DNA from 3 places in the Streptomyces sp. R35 genome. Region 3 is predicted to be linked to each of the others. Evidence: riboswitches for the same ligand, from Rfam matches in the RefSeq annotation. Region 3 holds a riboswitch; each other region holds the start of a gene.

Region 1 (5,425 bases), 190 kb from region 3:
TCCGGCGCGCGCGATCGGCCCGGAGCTGGTCTGCTGGTTCGAGGGGCCGTCGCACTCGTCCCGGAGAGACACATGACTACCTATCGAGTTGCCCAGGTGACCGCCGTCGGCGGGCCGTTCGAGATCACTGAGCGTGAGGTGCCGCGGCCGGGCCCCGGCCATGCACGGATCGCTGTGGAGGCCTGCGGGATCTGCCACAGCGACTCCTACTTCGTGAATGCCGGCCTGCCGGGCGTCCGGTTTCCGGTGGTTCCCGGGCATGAGATCGCCGGGAGCATCGAAGAGCTCGGCGAGGGCACGCAAGAACGAGGCTGGCGGGTGGGAGATCGAGTGGCGGTGGGCTGGTTCGGAGGCAGCTGCGGCTACTGCGAGCCTTGCAGGCAGGGCGACTTCATCGTGTGCGAGAACCTCAAGGTCCCCGGGTGGGCCTATGACGGGGGCTTCGCCGAGGCGGTGATCGCGCCGGCCGACGCCTTGGCCCGGATTCCCGACGCGCTGACGGCGAGCGACGCGGGGCCCATGGCCTGCGCGGGTGTGACCACGTTCAACGGGCTGCGGCGCAGCTCCGCCCAGCCGGGCGATCGGGTCGCCGTACTCGGCATCGGCGGACTCGGCCACCTGGGCGTGCAGTACGCGGTCGCCATGGGCTTCGAGACGGTTGCGATCGCCCGGGGAGCCGGCAAGGCCGACTTCGCCAAGCAACTCGGCGCTCACCACTACATCGACAGCACGGGAGACACCGCCGTCGCGGACGCCCTGCAGTCTCTCGGCGGTGTCAAGGTCGTGCTGGCCACCGCCGGCAGTTCCGACGCCATCACGGCGACCATGGACGGGCTGTCGCACCGTGGTGAGCTGGTGGTCATCGGGGTGGCTCCCGAGCCACTGGGGATCAGCCCGCTCCAGCTGCTCATGAGCGGCAAGGTCGTCCGCGGCCACCCGTCGGGCACCGCGCAGGATGTGCAGGACACCATGGCGTTCAGCGCCCTGCACGGCATCCGCCCGACGGTCGAGACCGTGCCGCTGGACCAGGCCGACGAGGCGTATCAGAAGATGCTCTCCGGCACGGCCCGCTTCCGGATGGTGCTCACCACCCGCTGACGTACGCGCCCCCGTCGCCCACTCGCAGGACGCGAGCCCAACCGCTGGGTAGTCTCCCAGACATGCGGATCTCCGTTTCCTCGGACATGGACGAACCCGTGGCCCGCTCCCTTGTCGCGGAGCTGTGCAGCCGTGGCCACGAGGTGCGGACGCATGGGGCGCTGCGCCCCGGGGACGACCCGCGGTGGGCGGCGTGCTCGGAGGCGGCGGCCCGGGAGGTCGCCGCCGGGACGTCGGACCAGGCGATCGTGTGCTGCTGGACCGGCACGGGCGCGTCGATCGCCGCGAACAAGGTGCCAGGGGTACGAGCGGCCCTGTGCACGGACGCGTACACGGCGGACGGCGCCCGCCGCTGGAACGACGCCAATGTGCTGGCGCTCAGCCTGCGGCTGACGTCCGAGCCGCTGCTCAAGGAGATCCTTGACGCGTGGTTCGCCGCCCAGGCCAGCGAGGACGCCGACGACCGGGAGAACGTGGCCCATGTAGGACGCCTCGACCTCGGGGGATAGCGGGCCCCAGGGCCGTGGAACCCCGCGACCCCGCGACCCCGCTGCCCCCCTGCCGGGCTTCAGGCGGGCCGTGTCGCGCCGTGGATCGCCGACTCGCCGGCGAAGAAGATCGACTCCTCGCGAAGGTAGCCCCCCTGGCTCGGGGCATGGATCATCATGCCGTCGCCGATGAAGAGGCCGACGTGGCCGGCGTCGCCGTAGAAGAAGATCAGGTCGCCGGGCCGGATACTGGCGAAGGGGATCGCCGTGCCGGTGACCGCCTGCTCGTACGCGGTGCGCGGGAGTGCGACCCCGGCGGTCTTCCAGGCGGCTTGGGTCAGGCTGGAGCAGTCGTACGAGCCCGGTCCGGTGGCGCCCCAGACACACGGTCTGCCGATCTGTTCACGGGCGAAGGCCAGCGCCTTGGCGGCCTTCCTGCCGTACTCGGAGTCCGATGCGCTGTCCGCGCCGAACGGCATGCTCGTGTCGAGCAGCATGCCCCCGGCGAGGGAGGTGTCTGTGCTGAGGGCGGCCGATTGCGGTGTCTGCCACCCCTCCTGGGCCTGGCGGTCGGCCCATGCCCCGGCGGTGGGCCACGCGTCCTCGGCCGGTCGGGAGGCGATCGCGGCCAAGGGCGTGCTCCGCTGTGCGGCGGTGTGCTGGGTGAGCAGGTCGCGGGCCTTGGCGAGCTTCTGCTGGATCTGTTCCTTGGAGGTCTTCAGCGAGGGCTGCCGGGGCTCGATGGCCGCTGCGGGCAGGGCCTTGGTGGCTTCCTGCCGTGTCTCCGGTGCGGCCGGCAGCGCGGCGACGGCCCTGGCGGTCAACTCCGCCACGGGACCGGCGGCCCTCCCGGCGGCGGGACCGGCGGTCAGTTCCGCGACGGGACCGGCGGTCAGTTCCGGGACGGGTCGGCCGGCCGCCGGCTGTGCACGGTCGGTGAGTGCGTTCTGCGGGCGTTCCGCCGGGCGGGCCGGCATTCTGTCGGCCGGGAGCCTGGCGGGCACGGTGGGACCCAGCCGCGTGCGCGCCACGTCGAACCACTGCCTGGTCACGTCGTCGACGGCGGGATCGGTGCGCCTGCGCCCGTTGTCGGCCGCCGGGTTGACGCGCCCCCGCGTCCCTGCGGACGTCGCGCGGGTCGCGTTGTAATTACCGGTGGCGGTCTCGGCCTGGTCGTAGAGGGCGCTGATCCGCTGCCGGACCTCTTCTTGGCTAGGCCCGTCTGCCGCGCGGGATGTGGCTTGTTCCGGCGCCATGGGAGACGCGCTCCTTCCGTGTTCCGCCTACCGAGTTAGCTGTCGGGTTCGGGCGGACGGTTCCGGAAGGTATGCCCTACGGCCCTTGCCCTGCTGGGCAGTTGGGCCGATTCACCCCAAGTTTCGGTTGGGTCCCCGGCTCCGGCTGCCACGGAGGCGCACCGAACTCGGCGGAGGCCGCGCGACCCGGCGAGGTTCGCCGGAGAGAGTCGTGTTGCCTGTCGCCAACCTAGCCAATTTGTGTGGCTCACGTGAAGATTGAAGCGCGAAGTGTCCGATATGTATTTGTGACCTTCGTCGTACTGGCTGCCTCAGTAGACATCGCGGACGTAGCGTTTGTCGGCCGCGAGCTGCTTGACGAACGCGGCGGCGCCGTCCTCGTCCAGACCGCCGTGCACGACGGCGATGTCGCGCAGCGCCCGGTCGACGTCCTTGGCCATACGGGAGGCGTCACCGCAGACGTAGAAGTGGGCGCCGTCCTGGAGCCAGGACCACAGTTGGGGGCCGTGCTCGCGCATACGGTCCTGGACGTACACCTTGGTGCGCCGGTCGCGGGAGAAGGCCGTGTCCAGGCGCGCGAGGGTGCCGTCGGTGAGATGGGCGGCGAGTTCGTCCTCGTAGTAGTGGTCGGTGGCGCGGTGCTGTTCACCGAAGAACAGCCAGTTGGGGGCGGGGTGGCCGAGCGCGCGTCGCTCGTCGAGGAAGCCCATGAAGGGGGCGACCCCGGTGCCGGGGCCGACCATCACCATCGGAGTGGCGGGGTCGGTGGGCGGCCGGAAGTGCGGGGACCGCTGGACGAAGACCGGTACCGGACTGTCCGGTTCGGCGTCCGCGAGGAACGGGGAGCACACGCCCTGACGGAGGCGGCCGTGCAGGTTCTCCCAGCGGACGACGGACACCGTCAGCGAGACCAGGCGGGGATCGCTGAGCGGGCTGGACGAGATGGAGTACAGCCGCGGTTGCAGTCGCTTGAGCGCGTCCGTCCATTCCTGCGCGGTGGCCCGCACCGGAAGCTCGGTGAGGACGTCGACGGTCTGCCGGCCCCAGCACCACTTCGCGAGTTCGTCCTTGTTGTCGGGACGCAGCAGCTTCTTCAACTCGCGCGGGTCATGGACGCGTTCGCTGATGAAGCGCAGCACGTCGGGGGTGACGCGGGTGATGTCCAGGTGCTCGCGCAGGGCTTGGCGCAGGGCGACTTCACCGACGCCCGCGACCTCCACGGTGGCGGCCGGGTCGAGCCCGGTGACGGCCAGCCACTCGCCGACCAGCTCGGGGTGGTTGAGGGGACGTATGCCGAGTGCGTCACCGGCCTCGTACGCCAGCGGTACGTCGCTGTCGCTGGTGTCGAAGGTGAAGCGCCGTACTTCTTTGCCCGCCCCCGGCCGGCTCAGCAGCCTGTTGCCGGTGAGGCGTGCGGTGACCGGGGCGGGCTTCCGTGCACTCCGGGAGGGCGCCGGGGCGAGTGCCGGCGCCGCCACAGGGGCGGGGGTCAGCGCGGTGAGGACCTGGTCCAGCCAGGCCCGCGCCGAAGGCTCGTAGTCCGGTTCGCAGTCCGTGCGGGGCGCCAGACGCACCGCGCCCAGCTCGTCCAGGCGCTGGTCCAGACGGCGGCCGTGCCCGCAGAAGTCGTCGTAGGAGGAGTCACCGAAGGCGAGGACCGCGTACTGCCTGCCGGCAAGGCTCGGGGTGTCGTGCGAGGCCAGGGAGTCCCAGAAGGAGGAGCCGTTGTCGGGGGCGTCACCGTCGCCGAAGGTGCTGGTGATCAGGAGCAGCCCGGCGGCAGGCGGCAGCGCGGCGAGATCGGCGTCGTCCATGCCGACGAGGCTGGCCCGGTGTCCGGCCGAGGCGAGCCGCTCGGCGGTGGCCGCCGCGAACTCCTCGGCGTTGCCGGTCTGCGACGCCCACAGGACGACGATCTCGCGTCCCTCGGGGACGGACGTTCGCGGCACGGAGACCGCGGCGGGCACGGCGCGGGAGTACATGCCGGCCAGCACGCCGTTGACCCACAGCGCGTGGCCGGGGCTGAACGGCGCCGTCGGCGGGAGCACCGGCACGCCGGGGGCGCCCGCGTCGATACCGGCGAGGAATCCGACCAGATAGGTGCGCTCGGTCTCGCTCAGCGCGGGCGGCGGCGGGGCGGGGTCCAGACCGAGGGCGGTGGCCGCAGCGCTCGGCACCGCGTCTCCGGGTGCGGTCGTCCGGGCCATGGCCGGGACGGGTACGTCGGCCCGCGCGGGCACCTCGGCCGGCACGGCAGCCCGCGCGGCCACCTTCGCCAGCGACACCGCGCACACCTTGAACTCGGGCTGGAAGGAGAGCGGGTCGACGGCATCGCTGGTCACGGCGTTGACGCTCAGATACTCGCCGAACAGGTCGTTCCAGTGGAACGGCGCGAAACAGTTTCCCGGCCGGACCCGGTCCGTCACCACCGCGGGCAGCACGGCCCGGCCGCGCCGGGAGGCGACCTCCACCGAGTCACCGTCGCGGATGTCCAGCGCCTGGGCGTCGTCAGGGTGCAGTTCCACGAACGGGCCCGGGTTCAGCTTGTTGAGCTTGGCGACCTTGCCCGTCTTCGTGAGGGTG
Region 2 (5,425 bases), 5.0 Mb from region 3:
CGAGGCCGCCGCTGCGGTACTGCGCCGCCGCTATCGAACCCAGTGCGTCCCGCGCCGAGTTGAGCCGGTCCTCCTTGCGTGCGGCCTCGTCGCGCAGCGTGTTCAGCCGCTCCTCCGCCTTGTCGGCCTTCTCCTTGGCGCCGTTGTACTTCTCGGTGGCGACCTCCGCCTCCTCGTACAACTTGTCGACCTTGGCCTTCACCTGTGCCGGAGACAGCTGCGGTTCGGCGTGCCCGGTCCCGTCGAAGCCGGTCGCCGTCGCCGCGCCCGCGAGGGCGATCGTGGCGGCTGTGCGGGCCGTGTTTCCGCCGAGCGAGCGCGGTTTGGGCTTGCGGTGCGCTGCCACGAGGGCCCACATCCTTCGGTACGACCGCGAGGGGAGCGCGGTTTAGGTGACGCGTCCGGCGGCGGCCCACACAGGGGGAGCGAGCCGCCGCCGGACCTTCTCGGCGGTGGTGGCCGGCTGCCGCCCCTGGCCCGGGCGGCGGTGGGGAGCCGGTCACCTGGTGGAGGACGCTAAACCTGGGAGTGAGGCGTTGGTAACGCCATGTGCGGAACTGTCGCCACTGGATCGGCCAGTGACCGTATGTGACCGTGATCCCCGCCTGGCGTCGCCGACTTCACGCAGTGCGATGACCGATGCCGCGAATCCGGGGAAACCGGGGTTGCCCGGGTGCTAGGGGTTACAAGGGGTGGGCCGGTGACAAGGGGGACTCGGGCGTCCGATTAGGCTCCGGCGTCATGGACGTACTCATCCATCTCTTCGTCGGCCTGCACATCATCGGCATCGCCTCGCTTCTCGGCGGCTTCCTCACCCAGATGAAGGCGATGGGCCAGGGCACCGCCCGCTTCGTCCCCGCGATGCTGCATGGCGCGCTGACCATGCTGGTCACGGGCGTCGTACTGGTCGGCCTCAACCAGGCCGACGACAACACGGTCAACACCATCAAGATCGGCGTGAAGCTGGCCCTGCTGATCGTGATCCTCGGGCTCGTCTATGTGAAGCGGGACGACGAGAAGGTGGACAAGGGCCTCTTCGGGCTCGTCGGGCTGCTGACCACCGCGAACATCTTCATCGCGGTGCTCTGGACCTGATGGCCACGGCGGACGACCGCACGGCTCCCGCCGCGACGGCCAGCCACGCCGCCACCGCGATCCACAGCAGCACCTGCCCCGGCCCCTTGAGCCAGGGGACGTCGAGGGCGGTCGCGACCGACAGGGTCGCCACCGCCGTCATCCCCATCGGGAAGACGGACGCCCAGCGCCGTACGTCGTGCTGGGGTCTACGCCACACCAGCTCCGCGACGGCGAGGACGCAGTACCAGGCGAGGTCGAGCACCAGCAGCGCGACGGTCACGGCGCGCAGGACGCCCTGGTCGTCGTTGTTCCACAGGTACGGGTTCACGTGGCGCGCGGCGATGAGCTTGGCCCCGGTCAGCGCCGAGATGGCGAGCGCGCCGCCCGCGACCCAGTGGTCCCCGGCGCCCCGGGCCACCTCCCTGAGGTCGAAGTGCGCGAGCGCCACCCCGTAGAGGGCGATCCCGAGCCAGAACAGCACCAGCGCCGTATGCGCGAGCCACTCCGGGCCCACGGCCGCGGCGAGCGTGGCGCCCAGCACCGCGAGCCCCTGCGTGGCCACACACACGAGGAACACGACTCCCGTCATACGGCGCTTCCAGTGCCGTATGACGTTGAGGAGCAGCACCGGCCAGAGGACGGCCGACAGCGCGAGCAGGGCCTCGGCCGGCCCCTGCCACCCCAGTGCTGACAGCCCCGTACCGAGCACGGTGGTCGCCGCGACGGCGGTGAGCCCGGCCGGTGTGCCCGCCTCCTCCACCCACCGCTCCCGCTCCCGCACCAGCCGGACGACGAAGTCCGCGGCGAGCGCGAGCCAGCCGGCGGACGTCAGGGCCAGCGCGATGCGGGACAGGGTCTCGTAGCCGGTCAGATGCAGCCCGACCGAGATGATGCCGGTGGCCATGACGGCGGCACCGGCGGCGGGCGGCCGCTGGGCCCACCAGGTGCGGAGCGGGGAGACGGCTGCTGGCATGGGGCCGATGCTAGGGATCTTCGGGCCGGTTGCCCGCGGGGCACGCGCGCGCGTGGCCGATGACAAGCCTCACGCGCGCGTGGCCCGCAAGAACGCGTTACGCAGGACGCACCACGCTGTGGATGATCGAGGTCCCGCCGTAGTAGATCGACTCCTCGCGGACGTACGCACCCGGCTTCGGCGCGTGGATCATCATGCCGTTGCCGATGTAGAGACCCACATGGCTGACGTCGTCGTAGAAGAAGACCAGGTCGCCGGGCTGGGCGTCGGAGAGGGAGACCGTCGTGCCTGCGTTCACCTGGTCGGTTGTGACGCGCGGCAGTGTGACGCCGGCGGCCTTCCAGGCGGCCTGGGTGAGTCCGGAGCAGTCGTACGAGCCGGGGCCCGTCGCGCCCCAGACGTACGGCTTGCCGATCTGGGCGCGGGCGAAGGCGATGGCCTTGGCGGCCTTGGTGGCGTACGAGGAGTCGGTGGTGGTCGAGCTCGACGAACCGGTCGAGGTGCTCGACGACGACTCCTGCTGGGCCGCCTTCTCGGCCGCCGCCTTCGCCGCGGCCGCCTGCTGCTGTGCCAGCTCGGCCGCTTTGCGGTCGGCCTCCTCCTGCTTCTTCTTCTCGATCGCCGCGAGCCGCGCCTTCTCCTGGGCGGTCAGATCCGAGAGCAGTTCGCGGGCCGCGGAGAGCTTCTTCTGAACGTCTGCCTTGGACGTCTTGAGCGCGCTCTGCGAGGTGGTCAGCGTCTGCAGGCTCTTGGAGGCCTCCGCGCGCTTCTTCGTGGTGGCGGCCTGCTCCGTGATGTAGTCGTCGACGGCCGCCTTCTGGCGGGTGGTCAGACGGCTCATCAGCTGGGTCTGGTCGAAGTAGTCCTGCGGGTCGTCGGCGAGCAGGAGGGTCGCGGTGTCGGGGGCGGAGGCCCCGGTGCGGTACTGCGCCGCCGCGAACGAACCCAGCTCCTCGCGCGAGGTGTTGAGCTTCTCGGTGCGCTTGGCGACGTCGTCGAGGAGCCTGTCGACCTTCTTGCGCTGCTTGGAGGTCTTCTCCTTCGCCGCGTTGTACTTCTCGGTGGCCGACTCGGCCTGGTGGTAAAGGTCGTTGACCTTCTTCTCGACTTCTTCGAGGCTCGGCCTGGGCTCGGCCGAGGGCGCGGCGTTCGCCGTCTGGGAGAGCAGGGCCACCGAGGTGAGCGCCGCCGTCGCCAGGGCGGCGGGGGTCCGTATGCCTGCTACGCGCGTACCCGTAGGACGCGGTGTGCGATGCGACGCCAAGAGAGGCGACTCCTTCCGTCATCCGCCTACCGAGTTAGCTGTCGGGTTCGGGCGGGTGGTTCCGGAAGGTTTGCCCTACGGTCCTTGCCCCACAAGGCAGGTGGACCGATTCACCCCAAGGTCGGTTGGGTCCCCGGCTCCGGCTGCCGCGAGGGCGCGCCGAACTCGGCGGAGGCCGCACGGCCCGGCGATGTTCGCCGGTGCGGGTCGAACGGCCTGCCCGGCACGCTAGCCAACTCGTGTGGCCCGTGTGAAGTTTGATGTGCGATATGCCCGATACATTTTCGTGACCTTTGCCCTGGGCGTCACCCCGCGCGGTCAATCCGGAGTGATCTGTGGTGACTTGTCAGGAGTGGCGTCGTCCGCCCCGTTCCGGGCGCTACCTTCCAGCCAGTCACGGTCGGATGCCGTGGGGGTGGGTAAAGGGGGGTATGGCCATGAGGAAGCGCAAGGCATTCGTCGTCGCCACGGGAGTCGCTCTCGCAGTCACGGGAGCCGTCGCGCCCGCGAGCGCCACCGGCGGGCACGCCGCGGGCAAGCCCGTCGTCCGCGTCATCGCGACGGGCCTCGACAATCCGCGCCAGCTCTCGTACGACAACGGGCAGCTGTACGTCGCCGAGGCCGGCCGGGGCGGCAAGAAGTGCCTCGGCGGCGGGCCTGAGAGCGACGAGACCTGCATCGGCACCACGGCCGCCGTAACCAAGGTCTTCTGGGACGGCGGCGCCTGGAAGCACTACCGGGTGGTGGACGGGCTGCCCTCGGGCGCCGCCAAGGACGGTGGCTTCGCGACCGGCCTGGACGGCGTCTCCGCACTGAACGGCAGCGTCTGGGGCGTCGAGACCTGGGCCCCGCCCGAGGCCGGGGTGCCCACGGGCCCGCCCTGGAACAAGCTCGGCAAGCTGCTCTGCGTCGCCCCCGGCAAGGCGACGATCGCCGCCGACATCTCCGCCGTCGAGCTCAGGTACAACCCGCACAAGACGGCCGTCGACTCCAACCCGTACGCCGTTCTCGCGCTCGCGGACGGCCGCAAGATCGTCGCCGACGCGGCCGGGAACGACCTGGTGGCCGTCTCGCCCGACGGCAAGGCCCGCCCGTTCACCGTCTTCCCGGACCACGACAAGCACGAGTCGGTCCCGACCTCGCTGGCCCTCGGCCCCGACGGCAGCCTCTATGCAGGCGAGCTGAACGGCGAGGCCACCAAGCCCACCGCCCGCGTCTGGAAGGTCGACCCGGCCACCGGAAAGATCCTCGGCTGGAAGAGCGGCTTCGGATCGATCACCGGCATCGCCTTCAACCGGAGCGGCGATCTGTACGTCAGCCAACTGTTCGCGAGCCTGGTGACCAAGGTCGCACACGGGAAACGTACGAATGTGCGGGTGCCGTTCCCGGCGGGCGTGGCCGTGGACCCGTACGACGGCAAGGTCTATGTCTCGGCCTGGTCGATCGCCGACCGTAACGGAACGGTGCTGGAGGGCAAGAAGACGCCGGGCGGACAGCTCTGGAAGATCCTGGGCTTCTGAGCCGCGTCACCACTTCCGGTCGAGTTTTCAGGGTGGCGGCGGGCTGTCAGTGGGGCGGCCTAGACTCGGAGAGCGATGAGCAGCCTCTTTGATGACAGCTTCCTGGCGGACCTCAAGCCCTCACGGGCCCACGAGGAAGAGCCCCCGCCGCCGCCCGAGGACGATCACGTACCGGAGCCCGTTCCGGACGATCTGTTCGGCGGGAAGTTCGACGTGCCGCCGGACCGGGACGCGTACTACCGCGACGGCGCGCCCCGGCCCGCCGTGGACGCGGCGGCGCTGCTGGACGGGCTGAACGAGAACCAGCGGGCGGCCGTGGTGCACTCCGGCGCCCCGCTGCTCATCGTGGCCGGCGCGGGCTCCGGCAAGACCCGTGTGCTCACGCACCGGATCGCGTATCTGCTGGCCGAGCGCAATGTCCACCCCGGCCAGATCCTCGCGATCACCTTCACCAACAAGGCCGCGGGCGAGATGAAGGAGCGCGTCGAGCACCTCGTCGGCCCGCGCGCGGGTGCGATGTGGGTGATGACCTTCCACAGCGCGTGTGTGCGGATCCTGCGCCGCGAGAGCAAGAAGCTCGGCTTCACCTCC
Region 3 (5,425 bases):
GTGGGTATTGCCACATCCTGCCCGGCTGGCCCGGCCGCTAGGGTCTGTGCACTGCCTACAAAACACCCGTCACCACGGCCCGGAGGACACATGGCGTTCGGCTGGATCGACGAGCAGGCTGAGGCGCGTCGCCGGGCCGGACTCGTCCGCACTCTGCGCCCGCGCCCCGCCGACTCGCCGCTCCTCGATCTCGCGAGCAACGACTACCTCGGTCTCGCCCGTCATCCGGAGATCACCGGGGCAGCGGCTCAGGCCGCGCGCCGGTGGGGCGGCGGCGCGACCGGCTCCCGGCTCGTCACGGGCACCACTGAACTGCACGGCGAACTGGAACGCGAGCTGGCCGACTTCTGCGGCTTCGAGTCCGCGCTCGTCTTCTCCTCCGGATACGCGGCCAATCTCGCCGCCGTCACCGCGCTCGCGCCGCACGGCTCGCTCGTCGTCTCGGACGCGGGCAACCACGCCTCGCTGATCGACGGCTGCCGGCTGGCCCGCGGCACGACCCAGGTTGTCGCGCACGCCGACCCCGACGCCGTACGCAAGGCGCTCGGCACCCACGAGGGGCCCGCCGTCGCCGTGTCCGACACGGTCTTCTCGGTGGACGGGGACGCGGCGCCGCTGGCCGAACTGGCCGTCGCCTGCCGGGAGTACGGGGCAGGACTGATCGTCGACGACGCGCACGGACTCGGCGTGCTGGGCGACGGTGGCAGGGGCGCGCCGCACGCGGCGGGGCTCGCGGGCGCCCCGGACGTCGTCGTGACCGTCACGCTCTCCAAGTCGTTCGGCAGCCAGGGCGGCGCCGTCCTCGGCCCCGCTCCGGTCATCGACCACCTGGTCAACGCGGCGCGCACCTTCATCTTCGACACCGGTCTCGCGCCCGCGGCGGCGGGCGCGGCCCTGGCGGCGCTCAGGCTGCTGCGCCGCGAGCCGGAGCGTGCCGCACGGGCGCGCGCGGTGGCGACGGCGCTGCACACCCGCCTTACGGCCGAGGGCCTCGAAGCGGTACGACCGGACGCCGCCGTCGTCTCCGTGCGCGCGCCGTCCCCCGAGCGGGCCGTGCGGTGGGCGGCCGGCTGCCGTGAGGCGGGACTCGCCGTCGGCTGCTTCCGTCCCCCGTCGGTGCCCGACGGCATCTCGCGGCTGAGGCTGACCGCCCGCGCGGACCTCACCGACGCGCAGATCGAGCACGCCGTACGCGTGATCAGCCAGCAGCGGTGAGTGTGGCGGCGGTCAGCTCAGTCCGGCGATGAATCCCTCCCAGGCGGCAGGGGCGAAGAGCAGGGCGGGTCCCGCCGTGTTCTTGGAATCGCGCACGGCCACCAGTTCGGCCCAGGGTCCCGGGCCGGGGCGTGCTGTCTCGACGCAGTTGTTCATTCCCGTGCTGCGGCTGCTGCGCAGCCATCGCACGTCGTGCAGCGAAGTACTGGATGGTACGTACCGAGGCAGTGCAGACATGGGGGTGCCTCCTTACGCGCCGTCACCTATCCCGGCGATGTAGTCCAACGAGTCCTCGGGCGAAAGGGCGTGGAACTGAAGGGCGTTGAAAGCTTCGCTGTAGGCCTGCAGGTCTTCTTTCCGTTCGAGGTAGAGGCTACTCGTCAAGTGGTCGAGAACAACCACATCCAGATCAGTTGTGTTCGGAAATGAGAAGATAACGAAAGGCCCTGTGACTCCGATGTGTGCTCCGGCGGCGAACGGCAGGACCTGAAGCCGCACTTGAGGCAGGGCGGCGGCCTCTCGCAGACGCTCCAGCTGCCGTGCCATGACCTCCGGTCCGCCGACCTCACGCCGTAACACCGCTTCGTCCAGAACGGCGCTCAGTTCCAGCGGTGGATTCGAACGCAGCACGTCCTGGCGGGCGAGGCGCACCTCGACGAGCGCGTCCAGCTTGTCGTCCTCCAGCCCGTCCACGGCGGCCCGCGTCACCGCCCGGGCGTACTCGGGCGTCTGCAGCAGCCCCGGCACGACGGAGGTCTCCAGCGTGCGCATCCCGCTGGCCTGCGACTCCAGGCTGATGAAGTCGCGGTACGTCGACGGCAGCACCCCGCGATAGGCGTGCCACCAGTGGTGCCGCCCGTTGCCCTCGGAGCCCGCCAGCACGACCAGGAGATCTCGTAAGTCGGGGTCCTCGACGGCGTACGCGTCCAGCAGCCGTGCTACGTCCGAGGGCTTCACCCCGCTGGTGCCGGTCTCGATCCGGCTCACTTTCGACTGGTGCCAGCCCAAGCGGCGGGCCGCCTCACCACTGGTGAGGCCCGCATCGGCGCGCAGCGCGCGCAGTTCGGCACCGAGCTTGCGGCGGCGTACCGCGGGACCGTGCTGCATGGCCGTACTCCTTACTCCTTACGAGCCGCCCAAATACGGTCTGGGGTCGCAGAGTTCACCGCTTCGAGCGACAGATATATGCATATCTTGGTGGATCGCACCCGTGACCGGCCCGGTAATGGCAGTCTGGCGCGAAGCACCAGTCCGGGACCGTACTCGAACCATCCGCTCCGTGTCGGACTCCGGTCCCGTGGGAAAGGGACGACGTCGCCATGGCAGATCACCAGGAAGCATCCGTCACTCTGCCGAGCGATCCCGCCTCGGTTTCCGCGGCCCGGAAATTCGTCGCCGATGTGCTGGCCGAATGGGGCCTGCCGTGCGACTCCGAAGTCGCGGACACCGTACGCCTGATCGTGTCCGAACTAGCAACCAACGCCGTCCAGCACACTTTCGGGCAGTCGCCCACCTTCACGGTGGACGTCCGGCTCGACCGAGACGAACACCTGCGCCTCGGCGTCACCGACAGCCACCCGCGCTTTCCGAAACGGCTGCCCGCAGCCGTCCAACAGGACAACGGCCGCGGCATGGTGATCATCCGCTGGCTGACCGCGGAATGCGGCGGCAGACTCGCCGTCCGGCCCACCAGGGAAGGCGGCAAGACGGTTTCCATCGAACTGCCGTGGACGGCATCGGTCCAGCCGGTGGCGGCCGGGGGACCTCAAGAGCCGTAGGAGGCGGCTCAGTTGTCGTGTCCGTACGACTCCGCTCGACGTTCTGCCGGAACAGGGAACGGTGCAGCGCGGCGGAGGCCGTGAACAGGGCGGCGACCGGCATCGAGAGCAGCGGCGTGGTGACGTGGGCGGCGCGCCGCACGGTGTCGGGCGAGGGGAAGCGCTGGGTGAAGGCCAGGGGAAGCAGGAAGGCGAAGCGGATCCGCACCGCCGGTCTGGCTGAGGCGCGGCTCCTGGAGCAGCTCGCTGAAGTTGTGGCCGGCGCGTTCACGCCCCGAGGGGGTGACGGCGGTGTGCGCCGTCACCCCCTCGGGCGGGTCAGCTGACGCGGCCGTACCAGACGCTCTTCGTCCAGATCTTCTGGAGCTTCACGACCTCCCCGGTCTTCGGGGAGTGCCAGATCTTTCCCTTCCCGGCATAGATGCCGACGTGGTACACGCTCCGGCCCGAGTGGAAGAACACGAGGTCTCCGGCCTTGCGGTGCGTGGCGGAGACATGGTGCGTCTTGTTGTACTGCGCCGCGGCCGTACGAGGCAGCTCCTTGCCCGCCTTCTTGTACGAGTAGAGCGTGAACCCGGAGCAGTCGAAACGGCGCGGCCCCGTGGCGCCCCACTGGTACGGGGAGCCCTTCTTGGAAGCCGCGACCTGAAGTGCCTTCGTCGCAGGAGTGGCCGCCGCGGCGTCGGGCGCGACGCCCGGGACCACGAGGCTGCCGCCCACGGCGGCAATGGTGAGAGCCGAGGCCGTACCGGCCCTGGTCCACAGCGACGGGACACGATTGAGCGCAGTCATGCGCAACCCTTCGTCAGCCGCCTGTGAAGGATGACCTGTCGGATTCGGGCTGGCGAAGTAGCCCGGCCGCTTACGCGGCTTCACCCCAAGGACCGTCCGGATCTCTCCGGCGGCCCGTCGTGCTGGGTCCTCCACTCCTGCCGATGCACTTCTGTCGACCGGACATCCGGGCAGCGGCAGGACTCGGCGTCCGCCCGGACCGCCCCGCCGTTGTGGCGGGGGCTTGTCGTCGGAAGGGATCTTCACGCATGAGTGTCCGAAAAACCGAGTGGAACCGGTGATTTGTGGGGTTACTCACCACTCACCCGTTCGGGTGGACACCCCTCCGTTCGAGGGGGTGTTGAGGAAGCCGACCACGCCCGTACCTGCATTGGAACGTCTCGTTCCGCCTTTCCGCTACGCGCGTTGCGCAACTTCTCCGCGCTCCAGGAAGGAGCAGCGTCTACTCCATCGGGGGGTACACCATTTGGTCCGTTTGAAACCCGGGCCGGACGCTTCGCCGGCTCGGCGCGTGCCGCGGCCCGGGTGCGCCTGCGTCAACTGTGGGAGTCGGGCGGCAGGGTGACCCGGGCCGCCCGCCGCTCCCCGTCGAGGACGCGCAGGGCCTGTGCCAGGGTCGGCGCGTGCACCTCGCTCTCACCCCGCTGATGCATCAGCGTGAGGGCGTCACGCAGCGCCGTCGCCTTGCCGACCAGCGCCTGAGCGGCCCGCAGGCCGCGGTAGGTGTCCCCGGGGCGGGCCGGGTTGATGCGTCCGAGCAGATCGACCACGTCGAGGTAACGGTCGATCAACTCGGCCTCGGCGCGCGTCAGCGCGGGCAGCGGGGGCAGTTCGGGGACCATCGGGCGATCACCTCGCGCCGGGCGCGGTGCGCGAGGTCTTGCGGCTCGGGACGATCCGGTCGATCAGTCCGTACGCCAACGCCGCCGGCGCGTCCAGGATCTTGTCCCGCTCGATGTCCGCGGCGACTTGCTCCGGACTCTGCCCGGTGTGCCGTACGAGCATTTCCTCCAGCAGCTTCCGGGTGCGCACCAACTCCTCGGCCTGGATGGCCAGATCGCTCGCCTGACCCTGGATCGGCTCGGAGACCGACGGCTGGTGGATGAGCACACGGGCACCCGGCAGCGCGAACCGCTTGCCCGGCGTGCCCCCGGCCAGCAGCACGGCCGCGGCCGACGCCGCCTGCCCCAGGCAGATCGTCTCCACGTCGCACGTGACGAACTGCATCGTGTCGTAGACCGCCGACATCGCGCTGAACGAGCCGCCGGGGGAGTTGATGTACAGCGAGATGTCCCGGTCCGGTGCCAGGTACTCAAGGTGCATGAACTGCGCCATCACATCGTTCGCCGACGTGTCGTCGATCGGCGTCCCGAGGAACACGATCCGCTCTTCGAGCAGCTTCGAGTACGGATCCAGGGTCTGGTGCCCCGTGCTGGTCCGTTCCGTGAACGTGGGCAGGACATAGTGGGCGGACGGGCTGTGCATGGTGCGCGCCTCCTCGGATCGACGTCTGTAAAAAATGTACAGGACGTACGTTCGCGATGGGGGCTGCCTCGCTCACAGCGAAAAACCCCGCGGAGCGAACCGCTCCACGGGGTCTGCCGCTGTGCTCGACGATCAGGTGAGGGGCGCCTCGGCCG

What was found. Region 3 has a riboswitch for cyclic di-AMP ahead of AB5J50_RS08240 (C40 family peptidase). Riboswitches for the same ligand answer to the same signal wherever they lie in the genome.
Region 1: linked by a shared signal. The riboswitch ahead of AB5J50_RS07375 (C40 family peptidase) and the one ahead of AB5J50_RS08240 (C40 family peptidase) in region 3 are both predicted to bind cyclic di-AMP.
Region 2: linked by a shared signal. The riboswitch ahead of AB5J50_RS30845 (NlpC/P60 family protein) and the one ahead of AB5J50_RS08240 (C40 family peptidase) in region 3 are both predicted to bind cyclic di-AMP.

The regions. Positions count from the first base shown of each region.
Region 1 is NZ_CP163440.1:1,541,004-1,546,428, reverse strand. Features, by position in the region: gene AB5J50_RS07385 (alcohol dehydrogenase) at 73-1,098, shown strand; gene AB5J50_RS07380 (RpiB/LacA/LacB family sugar-phosphate isomerase) at 1,161-1,607, shown strand; gene AB5J50_RS07375 (C40 family peptidase) at 1,667-2,842, opposite strand; cyclic di-AMP (ydaO/yuaA leader) riboswitch at 2,851-3,011, opposite strand; gene AB5J50_RS07370 (molybdopterin-dependent oxidoreductase) at 3,154-5,425, opposite strand, start outside.
Region 2 is NZ_CP163440.1:6,763,603-6,769,027, forward strand. Features, by position in the region: gene AB5J50_RS30830 (NlpC/P60 family protein) at 1-346, opposite strand, end outside; gene AB5J50_RS30835 (hypothetical protein) at 742-1,095, shown strand; gene AB5J50_RS30840 (tellurite resistance/C4-dicarboxylate transporter family protein) at 1,073-2,050, opposite strand; gene AB5J50_RS30845 (NlpC/P60 family protein) at 2,148-3,314, opposite strand; cyclic di-AMP (ydaO/yuaA leader) riboswitch at 3,322-3,495, opposite strand; gene AB5J50_RS30850 (ScyD/ScyE family protein) at 3,752-4,834, shown strand; gene pcrA (DNA helicase PcrA) at 4,910-5,425, shown strand, end outside.
Region 3 is NZ_CP163440.1:1,734,197-1,739,621, reverse strand. Features, by position in the region: gene AB5J50_RS08265 (8-amino-7-oxononanoate synthase) at 91-1,215, shown strand; gene AB5J50_RS08260 (DUF397 domain-containing protein) at 1,228-1,452, opposite strand; gene AB5J50_RS08255 (helix-turn-helix domain-containing protein) at 1,465-2,322, opposite strand; gene AB5J50_RS08250 (ATP-binding protein) at 2,535-2,993, shown strand; partial or broken gene AB5J50_RS08245 (DUF6328 family protein) at 3,028-3,298, opposite strand; gene AB5J50_RS08240 (C40 family peptidase) at 3,312-3,785, opposite strand; cyclic di-AMP (ydaO/yuaA leader) riboswitch at 3,789-3,974, opposite strand; gene AB5J50_RS08235 (hypothetical protein) at 4,322-4,627, opposite strand; gene AB5J50_RS08230 (ATP-dependent Clp protease proteolytic subunit) at 4,635-5,270, opposite strand; gene AB5J50_RS08225 (hypothetical protein) at 5,403-5,425, opposite strand, start outside.